3 regions of the Mesorhizobium sp. M0522 genome follow, and region 2 is predicted to be linked to each of the others. Evidence: predicted binding sites of a transcription regulator. Region 2 holds the regulator's gene; each other region holds the start of a gene.
What was found. The regulator PhoB, encoded in region 2, activates phosphate uptake and scavenging genes when phosphate is short. The targets are predictions, from matches to a motif close to TGTCATNNANCTGTCAT.
Positions count from the first base shown of each region.

Region 1: NKI58_RS12975 (alkaline phosphatase D family protein) is a predicted target of PhoB. The motif match lies at 2,301-2,317, and genes of this name have one in related genera.
Region 3: olsB (l-ornithine N(alpha)-acyltransferase) is a predicted target of PhoB. The motif match lies at 2,020-2,036, and genes of this name have one in related genera.

Region 1 is NZ_JAMYQW010000009.1:17,010-22,929, forward strand. Features, by position in the region: gene typA (translational GTPase TypA) at 1-127, opposite strand, end outside; gene NKI58_RS12970 (hypothetical protein) at 326-607, shown strand; gene NKI58_RS12975 (alkaline phosphatase D family protein) at 654-2,228, opposite strand; gene NKI58_RS12980 (MFS transporter) at 2,511-3,794, opposite strand; gene NKI58_RS12985 (TetR/AcrR family transcriptional regulator) at 3,877-4,482, shown strand; gene NKI58_RS12990 (hypothetical protein) at 4,581-5,171, shown strand; gene ppa (inorganic diphosphatase) at 5,199-5,729, opposite strand; gene NKI58_RS13000 (GNAT family N-acetyltransferase) at 5,846-5,920, opposite strand, start outside.
Region 2 is NZ_JAMYQW010000001.1:292,848-298,767, forward strand. Features, by position in the region: gene NKI58_RS01465 (sugar ABC transporter permease) at 1-305, opposite strand, end outside; gene xylF (D-xylose ABC transporter substrate-binding protein) at 448-1,488, opposite strand; gene NKI58_RS01475 (ROK family protein) at 1,775-3,019, shown strand; gene phoB (phosphate regulon transcriptional regulator PhoB) at 3,029-3,718, opposite strand; gene phoU (phosphate signaling complex protein PhoU) at 3,735-4,442, opposite strand; gene pstB (phosphate ABC transporter ATP-binding protein PstB) at 4,475-5,278, opposite strand; gene pstA (phosphate ABC transporter permease PstA) at 5,275-5,920, opposite strand, start outside.
Region 3 is NZ_JAMYQW010000006.1:37,009-42,928, reverse strand. Features, by position in the region: gene NKI58_RS09765 (PAS domain-containing hybrid sensor histidine kinase/response regulator) at 1-1,950, shown strand, start outside; gene olsB (l-ornithine N(alpha)-acyltransferase) at 2,100-2,975, shown strand; gene grpE (nucleotide exchange factor GrpE) at 3,073-3,708, opposite strand; gene NKI58_RS09750 (hypothetical protein) at 3,945-4,148, shown strand; gene NKI58_RS09745 (fatty acid desaturase) at 4,275-5,297, shown strand; gene NKI58_RS09740 (DJ-1/PfpI family protein) at 5,446-5,920, opposite strand, start outside.

The DNA of each region.
Region 1 (5,920 bases), on a different contig from region 2:
AATCCATGGCGCGCTCGGCGACGCGCTGGTTGTCGCGGAACGAGCCGGACTGTTTCAGAAGCTGGTCGACAAGGGTGGTTTTTCCATGGTCGACGTGCGCGATGATCGCGATATTGCGGATTTTCATGTTTCGGTCTCGGGAGCGTTGCAGGCAGCAGGCCAAAAGGCGCTGCCTCTTTCGGTTGGGCGGCTCATACAGGGTTTTTCGCAATTGCGAAAGAGGAGGCGAGCCACCAAATAAAGTCACCAAATCTTAAATGTCTTGGTGTGAAGTGGAATTATTAACCAAGGCGGAACCTTTCATGGTCCGGACAGTTCGAATTTCATGATCGAGATAGGCATCAAACTCCGGCCGATTTTGGCATGTACCGCGCTCGCCGTCCTCCTCGCGGCCGGCGCGGCGCAGTCGGCGGCGTCGTTCAAGGAGACGCGGTCTGCTTTGCCGTCCGACAAGCCGTCGGCGGAGCAGCTTTTTGCCGATGCTCCCGATGGCGTCGATCCGGTGGTGACCGGGCCGGTCAGCGCCGCCTTCAAGCAGCGGCAGCAAAATGCCGGATGCGACAGCGCCGTCTGGCCCAACATTCCCGTCGTCTGCTATCCCGATTGATATACGCCCTACCCTCGGGCTGGCCCGAGGGTAGTGGCGCCGTCGCTCACGCCGACCGCACCGGATCGAGCGTGACCTTGTAGAGTTCGCTGTCGTCGCGATCCATCAGCCGCACCGTCAACTGCTCGGTGGCGCCATCGATTTCGACGAGCCCGAAGAACTGCAGGCCGGCCGAAGGCGCCAGGTTTTGACCCTGTTCGGCAGTTGGTGCCTTTATGAACTTCAGCTCCGGGCCGAATGTCATATCGAAACCATTAGGCCCGAACGTGCCGGAATGGATCGGACCCGAAACGAATTCCCAAAACGGATTGAAGTCCTGGAACTGCGCCTTGTCCGGATTGTAGTAGTGCGCGGCTGTGTAATGCACGTCTGCGGTGAGCCAGACAGTGTTGCTGATACCCGCATTCTTTATATAGCGAAGAAGGTCGGCAATTTCCAGCTCACGCCCTTTGGCCGGGCCATTGTCGCCATTGCTGACCGCCTCGGCCCCTACCTTCTTGGTGCCGTCGTTCCAGACGACGAGGCCGAGCGGCATGTCGGCGGCGATGATTTTCCAGGTTGCGTTGGAATTCGCCAGTTCACGCTTCAGCCATTTGATCTGCTGTTCACCGAGGATGCGCGATTGCGGCGTCATCGTCTCCTGCATATCCGGACCGTTGGGGCCGCGGTAGGAACGCATGTCGAGGAAGAACACGTCGAGCAGCGGACCATAGGCGATCTTGCGGTAGACGCGGCCGGGCTCCGACGGCTCGTAACGGATCGTCGTCATTTCGTGGAAGGCGCGCGCCGCACGTGCCGTCAGCACATGGATGGATTTTTCAGTGTAGCGATCGTCGGCGCTCAGGTCCTTCGAGTCCGACCAGTTGTTCAGCACCTCGTGGTCATCCCACTGATAGAAGGTCGGACAGATGGCGCTGAGCGCCAGCACATGCCTGTCCATCATGTTGTATTTCCACTGCGCCCGGTATTCGTCCAGCGTCTCGGCAACCTTGCGCTTCTCGTCGATCAGCACTTTGTTTTTCCACTTGCCGCCGTTGGGCAGGTCGACCTCGTCCTTCATCGCACCATCGGCATAGATCGTATCGCCCGAATGCAGGAAGAAGTCGGGCGTGTGCTTGGCAATGGTGGCGTAGGTCTTCATGCCGGTCTCGTCGATGCCCCAGCCTTGGCCGGCGGTGTCGCCCGACCAAGCAAAGCGAATGTCGCGCTTCGAGGCAGGTGCCGTGCGGAAGCGGCCGACGACCGGCTCGGAAACGGCGTTGATGTCGGCAAGATCGGCCGCGACCATGCGGTAGAAGATGTCCTGGTCGGAGGCGAGATCGGTAAGCAGCCGCTTCACCGTATAATCGCTGGCCGGCGAGGTATCGAGCGGCGCCAGGCGGACGGCATTGGTGAAGCTTTCGGTCGGCGACACCTCGAACATGACGCGCGACGGCCGGTCGGTGCGTGTCCAGACCATGCCGCTGGTGGCGTCGACGTCGCCGGACTGGATGCCATGGGTGAAAGCCGGGCGCTGATTGGCGCGCGAGTAATAGGGAAGCGCCAGGCCCGAGGCGCCGACCAGGCCAACGGCGCTGGCCGACGTGACGAAAGCGCGCCGCGTCATCGAAATCTTGTTCATGGCTGTCTCCTGGATGGCATTGAACGTCGCCGCCAAGCTCCAGCTTCAATGTTTCAGGCACATTTCGAAACGATGAAGGTTTCGTAACAACCAACAGGAGCGCTAGCTCTTTCCTTCTCCCCTTGTGGGAGAAGGTGGATTGGCGCGCAGCGCCAAGACGGTTGAGGGGTGCTGGACGGAGTGCCGGCGGTTCCAAGCTGGAACACCCCTCATCCGGCCGAGCTTCGCTCGGCCACCTTCTCCCACAAGGGGAGAAGGGAAAGCCGCACCGTTGGCGCACCCCTAAGCCGCTTGCGGTTCCGGGTCGAACGCCTGGCGGCTGGTGTTGATCAGCAGCGAAATGCAGGCGGCGGCAATCGCGGTCATGCCTGCTATCATGAAGGCAAGCTCGTAATTGCCTTGCAGCTCGCGCATGGTGCCGCCGAAGAAGGCCGCTGTCGCGGCGCCAACCTGATGGCCTGCGACGATCCAGCCGAAGACGATCGGCCCGCTGCGGTCGCCGAACGCCTCGTTGGAAAGCCTGAGCGTCGGCGGCACCGTGGCGATCCAGTCCAGTCCGTAAAACACGGCGAAGATGATCAGGCTGGTCGCCGAGAAGCCGGAATAGGGCAAATAGATCAGCGACAGGCCGCGAATACCGTAATAGACGCCGAGCAGCTTGCGCGGGTCGAAACGGTCGGTGAGCCAGCCCGACAGCGTCGTGCCGATAAGATCGAAGATGCCCATCATCGAGAGCAGGCCTGCAGCCTGCACTTCGCCAATGCCCATATCGCCGCAAAAGGCGATCAGGTGAGTGCCGACCAACCCGTTGGTGGTGAAGCCGCAGACGAAGAAAGTGGCGAACAGATACCAGAACACGCGCGTGCCGGCGGCGCGGCGCAGCGTGCTCAGCGTGTGCGAAAGGAAATTGCCTTGCGAGGCTGGCGGCACCGGCGGCACGTCGTCGGCATCGGCGCCATAGCGGACCATGCCGATCGACGCCGGGCGCTCCGGCACCAGCATATAGACCAGCGGCACCAGGCAGGCGGTGGCCACGGCAATGGCGATGGCGACCGGCTTCCAGCCGCCCGACTGGGCGAGCGAGGCGAGCAGCGGCAGGAAGACCAGCAGCCCGGTGGCACTGGACGCCGACATCAGTCCCATCACCAAGCCGCGATTGGTCTTGAACCAGCGGTTGACGATGGTCGCGCCGAGCACGGTGGCGACGGCGCCCGAGCTGACGCCGGAAAACACGCCCCAGGTGAGGAGCAGATGCCACGGTTTGGTCATCAACAGGCTGAGCGCGGTCGATCCCGACATCAACAGCAGCGCGGCAAGCAAGGTGCGGCGCAGCCCGATCCGCTCCATCAGCGCCGCGGCAAACGGCCCGGTCAGGCCATAGAGGAAGATGCCGGTGGCCGCCGCCAGCGACACCACGTCGCGCCGCCAGCCGAAACTGTTCTCCAGCGGCAGCATCATGACTGCCGGCGCCGAACGCAGGCCCGCTGCGATCAGCAGGCAAAGGAAGATGACGGCGACCACTACGAAAGCGTAGCGCTGGCCAAACGGGCGGGATTGAGCTATCATGTTACTGACCGGTACGTTGCGGGAGCGCGAAACATACGTACCGACCGGTAACATTGTCAACCAGCTAACCGGCAGACCAGGCATGAAAAGCATTGAACCAACGATCAAGGCGAATGACGCACCCCCGCCTCGCGCCGCCGAACGGATTCTCCAGGTGGCGCGAGACCTGTTCTACCGGCAAGGCATCAGGGCGATCGGCGTCGACGAGATCGTGCGGCGTGCCGGCGTCACCAAGCCCAGCCTCTACCGCAGCTTTCCGTCCAAGGATGAGCTGGCCGCATCCTATCTTCGGCACTATGACCTCGAATTCTGGGAGCGCTTCGACGAGGCGGTGAATGCCCATCCCGGCGATCCGCGCGCGCAGATCGTCGCCTTCCTGACGCGTGTCGGCAAGCGTACGCAAAAGCCCGACTATCGCGGCTGCGGCATGACCAATGCCGCGGTCGAATATCCCGAACATGGCCATCCGGCCCGTGTGGTGAGCGAGGCCAACAAGCAGGAATTGCGCCGGCGCTTGCGTGCCATGGCGGCAGAGATGGGCGCCGGCGACGCCGACACGCTGGGCGACGGGCTGCTGCTCCTGATCGAGGGCGCCTATATCAGCGGCCAGCTGTTCGGTGTCGGCGGGCCGGCGCAGTCGGTGGCCCGCAACGCCGATCTTCTGATAGAGGCAAGTTTGAAGAAATAGTGTTCCGTTTTACCAGACCACTGTGCGCAGCCTGACTTCCTCTAGGCTGCTGCTAAATTTGACGGTACGCTGCGCCCCCCGAACTGAGTTGTTCCGCCATGCGCGCTCTCTTGATCCCGCTTGCCCTCGCCGGTTTCTGCCAGGCGGCCCGGGCCGGCGACATATCCAGCGTCTATACCGATCTCGATTGGGAGAAGGACTGCGTCACCTATGCCCAAGCGGAAGAAGGCGACGGGGACTGGGCCGATCTCGCCTGTTCGGGCTACCGCGGTTACCCGGTGCTGGTTTCCTACGACGATGCGCGGGAATCGCTGTTCTACGGCTTTCCACCTGGCGATATGACCACGGTCTGGGAAAGCTTTTCCGGCCTCAATTCGGCTGGACCCAAAGTCGAGTGGCGGATCGAAACCAACGGCAAAACTGCCATTCCCTTCGCCGTCATTCATCGTCGCTCGATCAGCGATACCGAGGGCGAGAACAAGTCGACGGAAGTGCTGATCGTCGCCAAGGTTGCCCAGCCTGACGCCCACGAAGGCTGCACGATCGGCCTTGTGCTCGCCACCGGCAATCCCGCCGCCAACGATCAGGCGCGCAAGCTTGCCGACGAGAAGGCACGCACCTTCGCCTGCGGCAAGGACAAGCGTGAGGTGCTTGGCGACGCGCCCGCTTTCGGCCGCGTCGACAACTGATTATTTGTGATTATTTGCGCCCGACAATTACTTGCGCCTGGCCCGCTCGATTGCCTCGACGATCATCTTCTTGGCATAGGCCGCATCGTACCAGCCTTCGATCTTGACCCATTTGCCGGGTTCGAGATCCTTGTAGTGCTCGAAAAAGTGCTGCACTTGCTGACGGGTGATGTCGGGCAATTGCGTGTATTCGTGGACGTCCTCGTAACGCAAGGTCAGCTTGGGTGAAGGCACCGCGATCACCTTCTCGTCCTGGCCGGCATTGTCCTCCATCACCAGCACGCCGATCGGCCGCACATTGATGACGCAGCCTGGCACCAGCGCGCGCGTGTTGCAGACTAGCACGTCGATCGGGTCGCCGTCGCCCGACAGCGTATGCGGTACGAAACCGTAATTGCCGGGATAACGCATCGACGTGTGCAGAAAGCGGTCGACGAACAGGGTGCCGGCTTCCTTGTCCATCTCGTACTTGATCGGCTCGCCGCCGATCGGCACCTCGATTATGACGTTGACGTCCTCGGGCGGGTTCTTTCCGCTGGCAATCGCTTCGATACGCATCGCTTTATCCCTCTCTCGATTGGAGATCGATAGCGGGCGACGGCGAATGGTGCAATGCGGCGAATGGTACGGGGAGATCGTCCGAACCGAAAACCGGCCGGATCATGCGCTGGCCGTCATTCCCAGACGAAAGCGACCTTCTTCAGCGCCTTCTGCTCGAATATCTCGACGCCTTCGGCAACATCGCGGCC
Region 2 (5,920 bases):
CGCATGACGATAACCAGCACCATTCCGGCGGCCATTATGGCCACGGCCGAAGTCTGCACCGACAGGTTCCAGAGATTGCGTGGCGTCAGGAAGGTCCGGCTGTCGAAGTCGAACGGATTGACGCCGAGCCGTACGCTAGAAATGACATGCAGGCCGACCCAGATGACCAGCAGCGCGCCGACCATGCCGAGCATGCGCGTGTCGAGTTCGGTTGCCTTGAGAAATCGGGCAACAATGCCGAGTTCGGATTCCCGTGCCCGGTCTGTCGTGCTGTCGACCGGCGTGTTGGACGTCGTGTCGGTCATGATGTTTCTCCCGCCGGGTTGCCGTCTGCCGCGGATGCCGGAAGCAGCCTAGAAGTTATCCGCCGGAAGCGGAAAAACAACTCTTGTTGGAAAAACGCCGCGGCGAGCGGCCGCGGCGTTCGGACTTTTCGGAAACGTCGGCTCAGTTGCAGACTGCAACAGTGCCAGCCGTCACCCCGGCGCAGACCTCTTCTTTCTTGATCCAGCCGGCGTCGATGACGACGTTGAGGTTGTCCTTGGTGATGGCGACCGGGGTCAGGAACAGCGACTTGACGGTATTGCCGCCGGGCGTGGTGAAATCCTTCACGCCGGCAATGTCGGTCATCTGCTTGCCGTCGGCCAGTTGCGAGGCGATCTCGGCGGCATTCTTGCCGAGCTCGCGCGCATCCTTCCACACCGACACGGTCTGTGTGCCGAGCGCGATGCGGTTCAGCGCGGCGTGGTCGCCGTCCTGGCCCGAAACCGGAACCGATCCGGCCAGCCCTTGCGCCGTCAGCGCGGCGACGACGCCGCCGGCAGTGCCGTCATTAGCGGCGACCACGGCATCGACCTTGTTGTCGTTGGCGGTCAGGAACTGTTCCATGTTCTTCTGAGCGTTGGCCGGCAGCCAGCCGTCCGTATAGGCCTCGCCGACATTCTTGATCTTGCCGCCGTCAATGGCCTCCTTCAGCACCTCCATCGAACCGGCAAACAGGAAATCGGCATTCGGATCGGAACCCGAACCCTTGATGAAGACGTAGTTGCCTTCCGGCTTCACCTTGAAGACTTCGCGGGCCTGCATGCGGCCGACTTCCTTGTTGTCGAAGGTCAGATAGAACACGTCCTTGTTCTCGATCAGCCGGTCATAGCCGACGACCGGGATGCCTTCGTCCAGTGCCTTCTGCACGGCCGGCCCGATGGCCGAGGCGTCCTGCGCCAGGATGATCAGTGCGCTGGCGCCCTGCGAGATCAGGCTCTCGACGTCGGTGAGCTGCTTGCCGGGGTTGGACTGTGCGTCGGCGGAAATATACTTGTCGCCTGCGGCCTCAATGGCCGCCTTCATTGCGGCCTCGTCGGTCTTCCAGCGCTCTTCCTGGAAGTTCGACCAGGAAACGCCGATGACCTTGTCTTTAGCCTGCGCCACCGACGCCAGCGCCAGCGTCATGGCGACACCCGCCAGAATGGCGGTCGTGAATTTCTTCATCATATCCTCCCTGCGCCGCGTACGGCGTGACCAATTGGCTCAAAGACCAGCTTAGAAGCTCTAATTTTTTCGAGCCTCGAAAAAATACTGGCCCGATCTCCGGCTGCTGTCAACATCGATTCTGATGGATTTTGATGACTCTGCGAGTTTTTTCGAGCGTCGGAATAAACGATGACAGCGCAACCTGCATCTGACACTATTTGCCTGCGTCCGACACTATTTGTCGGACATTACCGACGGCTTCCGGTTCATGAGCGGCCGCGGCAACCGGGAGGAAAGCAAAACAATGTCGGTCGGAATCCGCCATGACGATTTGCGCCGGCGCAACCGGGCGATGGTGATCTCGGCGGTGCGCCGGGCCGGCCAGCCATCGCGTACTGAGATCGCAGCTACTACCGGCCTCAGTCATTCGACCATATCGGCGATCTCTTCCGACCTGATACGGGAAGGCATCCTCGCCGAGAGCAAGGCAAGTGAGCCCGTTTCGTTGAAACGCGGTCGTCCGCAGGTCGGCCTCGCCCTCAACCCGGAAGCGGCGGCGGTGCTGACCGTGGTGTTGTCGCTGAATTTCCTGTCGGCCGCCATTATCGACTATACGGGACAGGTGGTCGCCGAGGAACAGCGCCGGCTGGACACGCTGACCATGCCGCGCGACGAGCTGATCCGTGAATGCATGGCCATCGTCCGGCGCCGGCTGCAGGATCCAGACCTTGACGTCCGCAGTGTCGCCCGCATCGCCCTGGCGATTCAGGGCATTACCGACTCCCCTGCACGCGCCATGCTGTGGTCGCCGATCACGCCGCAGACCGACATCGCCTTTGCCGACATGCTGGAGGACGAATTCGGCATCCCGGCAACGGTGGAGAACGACTGCAACATGATGGCGGTGGCTTTGCGCTGGCGCAATCCGGATCGCTATCGCGACGACTTCATCGCCATCCTGCTTTCGCATGGCATCGGCATGGGGCTGGTGCTGAAGGGCGAACTGTTCACCGGGACGCATTCCTCGGGTGGCGAATTTGGCCACATGATCCATCGTCCGGGCGGCGCGCTCTGCCGTTGCGGGCGGCGCGGCTGCATCGAGGCCTATGCCGGCAACTACGCCATCTGGCGCAACGCCAGGCAGATGAGCGAAGAAAGCGAACCGATCGCCGACGTCAGCGACGCCGACATGCGAGCACTGGCGGCCCGGGCGCGCGAGAAAGATGGGCCGGAACGCGAGGCCTACCGCAAGGCCGGCGAAGCGCTGGGTTTCGGTCTCGGCTCGCTGTTCGCGCTGATCGATCCGGCACCGGTCGCGATGGTCGGCGCCAGTGCCGCCGCCTTCGATCTGATCGAGCCGGCCTTGCGGAAGGCAATCGCCCAGACCGCCGGCGGCCAGCATTCGGGCTCGATCTCCTTCGATACAGAGCCGAACGAATTGCCGCTGATCCGCGAAGGCTGCGCGATGCGGGCGCTAAGCTTCGTCGACCAGGAGATTTTCGCGCCGGGCGCGCAAATGAGGCCCAGCGTCAGAAAGAACGTAGCCTGACCAGGCGGGTCAATCTTCCCTGATCGCATAGCCGGCACCGCGGATGGTGCGGATGACATCCGGCATCCGGCCGTTGTTGACGGCTTTGCGCAGCCGCCCGACATGCACGTCGACGGTGCGTTCGTCGATGTAGATTGTCTCGCCCCAGACATTATCGAGTAACTGGCTGCGCGAGAAGACACGGCCCGGATGCCGCATCATGAACTCGAGCAGCCGGAATTCGGTCGGCCCGAGCCTGATTTCGCTCTTCTTGCGATAGACCCTGTGCGATTCGCGATCGAGCACGATGTCGCCGACCTTCAGCACGCTGGACAGCACTTCCGGCTTGGCGCGCCGCAGCAGCGCCTTGACCCTGGCCATGAATTCCGGTGTCGAAAACGGTTTGACCAGATAGTCGTCGGCGCCGGTCGAAAGCCCGCGCACCCGGTCGCTCTCCTCGCCGCGCGCGGTCAGCATGATGATCGGCAGCCGCTCGGTTTCGGGGCGCACCCGCAACCGACGACAGAGCTCGATGCCGGAAACCGCTGGTATCATCCAGTCGAGCACCAAAAGGTCGGGCACATTCTCCTGCAAACGGATCTCGGCTTCGTCGCCGCGTGTCACCACCTCGACCTGGTAGCCTTCGGATTCGAGATTGTAGCGGAGCAGCACACCCAACGGCTCCTCGTCCTCCACCACCATTATGCGTGGTGCGATCATCGGCTGGGCACCCCCATCATGTCACCGGTGCGGACATTGTCGTTTCGTCCTGCTTCGGACGATTGACCGGCAATTGCTCGCCGGTCAGCACATAATACGCATTTTCGGCGATGTTGGTGACATGGTCGCCGATCCGCTCCAGATTCTTGGCGCAGAACAGCAGGTGCGTGCAAGCGGTGATGTTGCGCGGATCTTCCATCATGTAGGTCAAGAGCTCGCGGAACACGGACGTGTATTTGACGTCGATGCGCTCGTCGGCGGCACGCAGCTTGGCCAACGCGGCCGCATCGCCTGCAGCATATTCCTCGATGACACCCTGCACCTGGATGAGAACCAGCTGCGCCATCGCGTCGATGGAATGCGACAGGTCCCGCGGCGTGGCGCTGAGGCCGACCGCACTCACGCGCTTGGCGATATTCTTGGCAAGGTCGCCGATGCGTTCGAGGTCGCCCGCCATGCGGATCGCTCCGACCACATGGCGAAGATCGTGGGCCATCGGCTGGCGTTTGGCGATCAGGGTGATGGCGCGGTCGTCCAGTTCGCGTTGACGCGCATCCATGATGGCGTCGTCGGAAACGACGCGTTGCGCCAGCACGTTGTCGGAATTCAACAGGGCCTTGGTCGCCCCGCCGACCATCGAACCGGCGAGGTCGGCCATGTCGCGGATCAGCTTGCTGATCTGCTCGAGATCCTCGTCGAAAGAAGCGACTGTGTGTTCGCCCATGGTCCTGTCCTCATATGCATGATCGGAACGGCTCAGCCGAAGCGGCCAGTGATGTAGTCCTGCGTGCGCTTCTCGCGGGGCGACGTGAAGATCTTCTCGGTCCGGTCGAACTCGACCAGTTCACCCAGATACATGAAGGCGGTCTGGCGCGACACGCGCGCCGCCTGCTGCATGTTGTGGGTGACGATGACGATCGTGTAGTCGGCTTGCAATTCGTCGATCAGTTCCTCGATCTTGGCAGTCGACAGCGGGTCGAGGGCCGAAGCCGGTTCGTCGAGCAGAATGACTTCCGGCTTCACGGCCACGGTGCGGGCGATACAGAGCCGCTGCTGCTGGCCGCCGGACAGGCTCAAGCCGCTGGCGTTGAGCTTGTCCTTGACCTCGCTCCACAGCGCGGCGCGCTTCAACGCCTGTTCGACGCGGCCGTCCATCTCGGACTTGCCGAGGTTCTCGTAGAGCCTGACGCCGAAGGCGATGTTCTCGTAGATCGACATCGGGAACGGCGTCGGCTTCTGGAACACCATGCCGATCTTGGTCCTGAGGAGGTTGAGATCCTGCGACCGGTCGAGAATGTTCTTGCCGTCGAGCAGCACCTGGCCCTCGGCCGTCTGTTTTGGGTAGAGCTCATAGATGCGGTTGAACACACGCAGCAGCGTCGATTTCCCGCAGCCCGAAGGGCCGATGAAGGCCGTGACACTGCGCTCAGGCAGCGACAGGCTGATGTCCTTCAGCGCCTTGCTCTGGCCGTAGTAGAAGTTGAGATTCTTGACCTCGATCTTCGTCTTCTCGGCGACCGTTTCGGCCATCGTCATGTCTGGGGACAACATCTGTGTCATCTGTCCTCTCTGCGTCCGGTAAGGCTGCGGGCGAGGATGCTCAAGCCCAGAACCGTCAGGGTGATTATGAGTGCGCCGGTCCACGCCAGTTGCTGCCATTCCTCGTAAGGGCTGAGAGCGAACTGGAAGATGGTCACCGGCAGGCTGGCCATCGGCGCGTTGATATTGCTGCTCCAGAACTGGTTGTTGAGCGCGGTGAAGAGCAGCGGCGCCGTCTCGCCGGAAATGCGTGCTATCGCCAGCAATATGCCGGTGACGATGCCGGACAATGCGGCGCGGTAGGCGACCGAACGGATCACCACCCAGCGTGGCGCGCCGATCGCGGCACCGGCTTCACGCAACGCGTTCGGCACCAGGTTGAGCATGTCTTCAGTGGTGCGCACGACCACCGGAATGACCAGGATGGCAAGCGCAACGGCGCCGGCAATGGCCGAGAAATGTCCCATTGGCCGCACCATCAGCTCATAGACAAACAAGCCGATGATGATCGACGGCGCCGACAACAGGATGTCGTTGATGAAGCGGACGACGGTGGTGATGCGCGAAAAGCGTCCATACTCGGCCATGTAGGTTCCCGCCAGCACGCCGATCGGCGTGCCGACGACAACGGCGATGATCGTCATCAGCAGGCTGCCCGCGATG
Region 3 (5,920 bases), on a different contig from region 2:
GCCGACCGCATGTGGGAGATGCAGGAGAGCGAGGAGCGCTTTCGCGGGCTGATCGATGCACTCGGCGATCTCGTCGTCCATCGTGACCGCGACGGCCACATTGTCTACGCCAACAAGGTTTTCGCCGACCTTGTCGAAACCGACCAGCGCGAGCTTGCCGGCAAGACCCTGGCCGAACTAGGCATCGATGTCGGCATCGTCCCCGACGCCGCGTTTTCCGACCATGAATGCCTGAGTTCCACCGACGTCGCCATTCGCACGCCGGACGGCCCACGCTGGTTCTCTTGGATCGAGCTGTCGGTGCGCGACAAGGACAGCGGCGCCGTTTCGCATCGCGCCATCGCCCGCGACATCACCGCTCGCAAGCGCGCCGAATCCTCGCTGATCACCGCCCGCGAGCGGGCCGAATATGCGAGCCAGGCCAAATCGCGCTTCCTCGCCACCGTCAGCCACGAGATCCGCACGCCGATGAACGGCATCATGGGCATGGCCCGGCTTCTCGCCGACACCAGCCTTTCGCCCGAGCAGCGGACCTATGTCGGCGCCATCTCGACCTCGGCCAGCGCGCTGCTGGCGCTGATCGAGGACCTGCTCGACTACTCCAAGATCGAGGCCGGCCGCTTCGATCCCGAACCGCAGCCGATGTCGGTGCGCGAGATCGCCGACAATGTCATCGAGCTTTTGGCGGCGCGGGCTTTTGCCAAGGATATCGGCCTCGGCTGCCATGTCGAACCCGACGTGCCGCAGCTGATCACCGCCGACCCCGGCAGGGTCAGGCAGGTGCTGCTCAATCTCATCGGCAACGCCGTCAAGTTCACCGACAGCGGCGGCGTCCTGGCAAGCATCGCCCGCGTCCGCACCGAAACCACCGACCGCATCTGCTTGACCATCACCGACACCGGCCCCGGTCTGCGCGAGGAGGACATGGAGCGCATATTCGAGGACTTCGAACAGGCTGACGGCACCTCGACCCGTGCGCATGGCGGTGCCGGCCTCGGTCTCGCCATTTCCAAACGCCTGGTGATCGCCATGGGCGGCACTATCTCTGTGTCGAGCCGGCTTGGCCAGGGGTCCGAATTCGTCTTCGAGATTCCCGCTATTTCCGCCGTCGAGGCGCCGCAGATCCGCCAGGACGCGCTGTCGGGCCGGCATGCGGTGATCGTATCGAAGAACCTGGTCGAGGCCGAAGCCCTCGCCCGCACCATTCGCGCCAATGGCGGCACGGTCGATCTGGCCACCGCCGCCGCCCAGGCCACCGCTTTCGCCGAGGGCTGTGACGTGCTTCTGATCGATGCTGCCATGGAGCAAAGCGACGGCAGGCTGCTCAGGCGCCTGCGCCAGAGCGGATTTGCCGATTGCGAGGCAGTGACGCTGATCGCGCCGACCGACCGCGGCATGCTTGGCGAGTTCCGTGCCAACGGTTACGCCACCTTCCTGGCGAGGCCGGTGCGCGGCGAGACACTGCTGCGCGTGCTTTTGACCAGCCATGCACCGGTCATCGCCGAGCCGCAACTGCAAAGGCGCGGCGCGCAGGCGGGGCACGCCATTGGCGCCCGCCAGCAGGGCCTGTCGGTGCTGATCGCCGAGGACAACGACATCAACGCCATGCTGGCCCGCGCCACGCTGCTGAAGGCCGGGCATCGCGTGAAAGTGGTCGGCAACGGCAAGGCCGCGGTCGAGGCGGTCATCAGCACCGGCCACAAGCACCGCTACGACGTGGTGCTGATGGACTTGCACATGCCTGTCATGGACGGTCTGGACGCCATCGCCGCCATCCGCCGCCATGAGGAGGAGACCGCGGTGCCGCCGGTGCCGATCATGGTGCTGTCGGCCGACAGCCAGGAAAAGACCCGCCACGCCGTGCTCGCTCACGGTGCCAGCGGCTTCGTCACCAAGCCGCTCGACCCCGATGCCCTGGTTCATGCGGTCGAAGGGCAAGCGGCCGCCTGAGGCACAACATAGACGGTTGATAGATTGCCCAGCCGACGAAGTATTGCCCGCAGAGCCGTATCACGGTACTGTCACAATCCTGTTGCACCTACACCGTATCCCCGTGCCAAGAGGGATGGCTCGAAGGAGAATCACTCGTGCATACAGTCATGCCGGAATGTGATGCTCGGCCGAACGCCAGCGGGCCTTTGCTCGTCGGCCGGAACGCCGATGCCGTCATAAAAGGCGCATCGCTCGGCCGCATCGGCAATCTCGAAGTGCGGCTCGCCCGCAACGAGGCCGAGATCGCTGCCGCGCAGGAAGTGCGCTACCGGGTGTTCTACGACGAGCTTGGCGCCAGGAAGGACCTGTTTCAGATGCAGGACCGCCGCGATGCCGATCGCTTCGATCCGCTCTGCGATCATCTGCTGGTCTTCGATACTTCGCTTTCCGGCCCCGAGCATCGCCGCATCGTCGGCACCTACCGCCTGCTGCGGCAGGAGATTGCCGCGGCCGCCGGCGGTTTCTATTCCGAAGGTGAATTCGAGCTGACCAAGCTGATCGCGCGGCATCCCGGCCAGCGCTTCCTCGAGCTCGGCCGCTCCTGCGTTCTGCCGGAATACCGCTCGAAGCGCACCATCGAGGCGCTGTGGCAAGGCATCTGGGCCTACATCAACCACTACGGCATCGGCGTGATGACCGGCTGCGCGTCGTTCCACGGCACCGTGCCTGCGGCACATGCGGAGGCGCTGACCTATCTCGCCCACCACTGCCGGACGAATTCATCCTGGGACGTGCGCGCCGTCGCCGGGCGCTATTGTTCCATGGATCTGATGCCGATCGAGGCCGTCAATACCAAGGCGGCGATCGCCGCGATGCCGCCGCTGGTCAAGGGCTATCTGCGCGTCGGCGCGCGCATCGGCGACGGTTGCGTCATTGACCGTGAATTCTCGACGGTCGACGTGTTCGTGGTTATGCCGGTCAAGGAGATCGGTGCCCGCTACGTCAATTATTATGGCGGAGAAGCGCAGCGGTTTGCGGCCTGAAGTAGTGAATAGTGAATAGTGAATAGAACATAGCACTGACTGCTGGAGCAGCAATTGGCTACTCACTACTCACCATTCACTACTAACCATTCACCATTCACGCATCTTTCTCAGCCTGCTCGTTGACCGGCCCCGGCTCCACTGGCGCTTCGCTTGCGACATGCTTGGGGCCGCCCTTGGCGACGCCGACCATGGCCGGCCGCAGAACACGCTCGCCGATCGAATAGCCGGGCTGCACGACTTGCACGACCGTGTTGGCCGGTACGTCGGGATTGGGCACCTCGAACATCGCCTGGTGGAAATTCGGATCGAATTTCTCGCCCTCGGGCTCAAGCTTCTTCACGCCGTGGCGTTCCAGCGCCGACAGCATGGCGCGCTCGGTGATCTCGACGCCGTCGATCAGCGCCTTGAAGCCGGCATCGCCCGACGCCTTGGCCTCCTCCGGGATGGCATCCAGCGCACGGCGCAGATTGTCTGACACCGAAAGCATGTCGCGGGCAAAATTGGCAACCGCATAGGCGCGCGCATCATGGACGTCGCGGGCGGTGCGGCGACGCAAGTTCTCCATGTCGGCCGCGACGCGCAGTGCGCGATCCTTCAGCTCTTCGTTTTCCTTCAGAAGCCGGACAAGCGCTTCATAGTCGCCGTCGACGCCACCTTCCCTTGGCTCCGCGCCAGCCTCGGTCTTCTCGGCTTCATCGGGCGCGCGTTCGTCTTTTGCCTGGTCGCTCATCGCCGTTTCCCGTCATTTTCGAATGGTGTGGATTTGCGCCCGATATCGAGGTTTAGCGGCCAAAAATCAAGGGGCAAGCGCTACTGCAGCCGCTGCCGCGGCTTGATGGCGGACGGCGCATACCTTTCGATTTTAATTCAAACTTTACCGTACCCGACGGCTTTGCTTGCCAGCATACTACAATGCGGGAACCATTCCTCCCTTGGAAGAGTTTCGAAGCCGACACAGGATTTTGGATGATGCCCCGCAGGAATGGCGAAAAACGCGACGGGCTCGCCGCCGATATCCGGCGCCAGCTCGGCACCGAGGCGACCAAGCGCTTTCTGCGCACCTTGCCGGCCTTCCGCACGGAGTCCGATATTCCCGACCGTCTGAAGGAATTGCTCGACCGCCTGGACGGCGTCGAAGCCAAGGTGGTCGCAGGCGGGCGCCGTCGGTAGACACCGTCGCAAGCAACGCGACCTGCGATTGCGGCCGCAATTCCTCGCCATCGCGCGACATTTACCCGCAGTAACTTTGCGTGATCTCCGCCTTGCGGCAGCGCGCCGCTCCGCCTATGTTTCATGATGAACATGATTTCCCCCGAAGCTGTGGCAAACAGCAAGCGCGCCTGGTTGAAAATCCTGTCGCGCTATAAAAAGCCCGACAGGCGTCGCAGCGCCGTCGAACTCGCCATCACCCTCATTCCTTTCGCCACGCTGTGGGCATTGTCCTCGGCCGCTTATGCCTATGGCCATTGGTGGGGTCTGGTCCTCATCCTTCCGGCAGCCGGCTTTCTGGTGCGTATCTTCATGATCCAGCACGATTGCGGCCACGGCTCCTTCTTTGCCAACCGCTATGCCGACGACTGGATCGGCCGCGTGCTTGGCGTGCTGACGCTGACGCCCTACGATTGCTGGCGCCGCGCCCACGCAACCCATCACGCCAGCGCAGGCAACCTCGACGAGCGCGGCACCGGCGACATCAAGACACTGACCGTCGCTGAATATCGGCAACTGTCATGGCGGGGCCGGCTCGCCTATCGCCTTTATCGCCATCCGCTGGTGATGTTTGGCCTTGGCCCGATATGGATCTTCATTTTCGAGCAGAGACTGCCCTTGGGCATGATGCGGGGCGGTTTCACCCCCTGGGTGTCGTCGATGTCGACCAACCTCGCCATCGCGGTCATCGCCGCGCTGCTCATCTGGTTCGTTGGCCCCGGCGCGTTTCTGGTCGTGCATTTGCCGATCGTCATCCTCGCCGGATCGGCCGGCATCTGGCTGTTCTATGTCCAGCATCAGTTCGAAGAGACGGAGTGGACAAAGGACTCCGAGTGGGAATTCCAGCACGCTGCCCTGCACGGTTCGTCCTATTACGACCTGCCGCCGGTGCTGAACTGGATCACCGGCAATATCGGCGTCCACCACGTGCACCACCTCTCGGCCAAGGTGCCATGCTACCGGCTTCCGGAAGTGCTGAGGGACTATCCGGAGTTGCGCGAGATCGGCCGCGTCACACTCCTCGACAGCCTGCGCTGCGTCAAGCTGGCGCTGTGGGACGAGAGCCGCAGCAAGCTGGTATCGTTCCGCGAAGCGCGGATGGCCGTGTAGACCCACCGCCGCACCTAAAGCGCGTCGCGCTCGACCGGCCTCATGCGACGCGCTTTAGGTTCTTGTTTATGCATGCCGTTATCGCAAAACCGCTGAACACTTTTGCGCGACATGCGTTAAGGGGTGCGGCGGGCTCCACATTCCGAGCTTAAGCCGCCTTGCGCTGGTCGCGCATCAGGATCTCGCCCTGGCGGATCTCGGTGCCCAGCACTTTCAGGCATTCGCGCATGAACGCGGCAAGGCCCGGCCAGCCCTTGGCCGACACCAGATTGCCGTCGACATGGGCGCCGGTCGGCGCAACATCGATATAGATGCCGCCGGCCAGCGTGACTTCCGGCTCGCAATATTGCAGCGCCGCGACTTCGCGGCCGCGCACCACGCCGTCGACCGCGATCAGGATCTGCACGCCGTGGCAGATGGTGAAGATCGGTTTTCCCGTCTCATGGAAATGCCGCACCAGCGCCTGCACGCGCTTGTCGATGCGGATATATTCCGGGCCGCGCCCGCCCGCCGCGTAGACGGCATCGTAGTCGGCCGGATTGACCTCAGAAAACGTCTTGTTGAGAATGTAGTCGTGGCCGAGCTTTTCCGTATAGGTCTGGTGGCCCTCGAAGTCGTGCAGC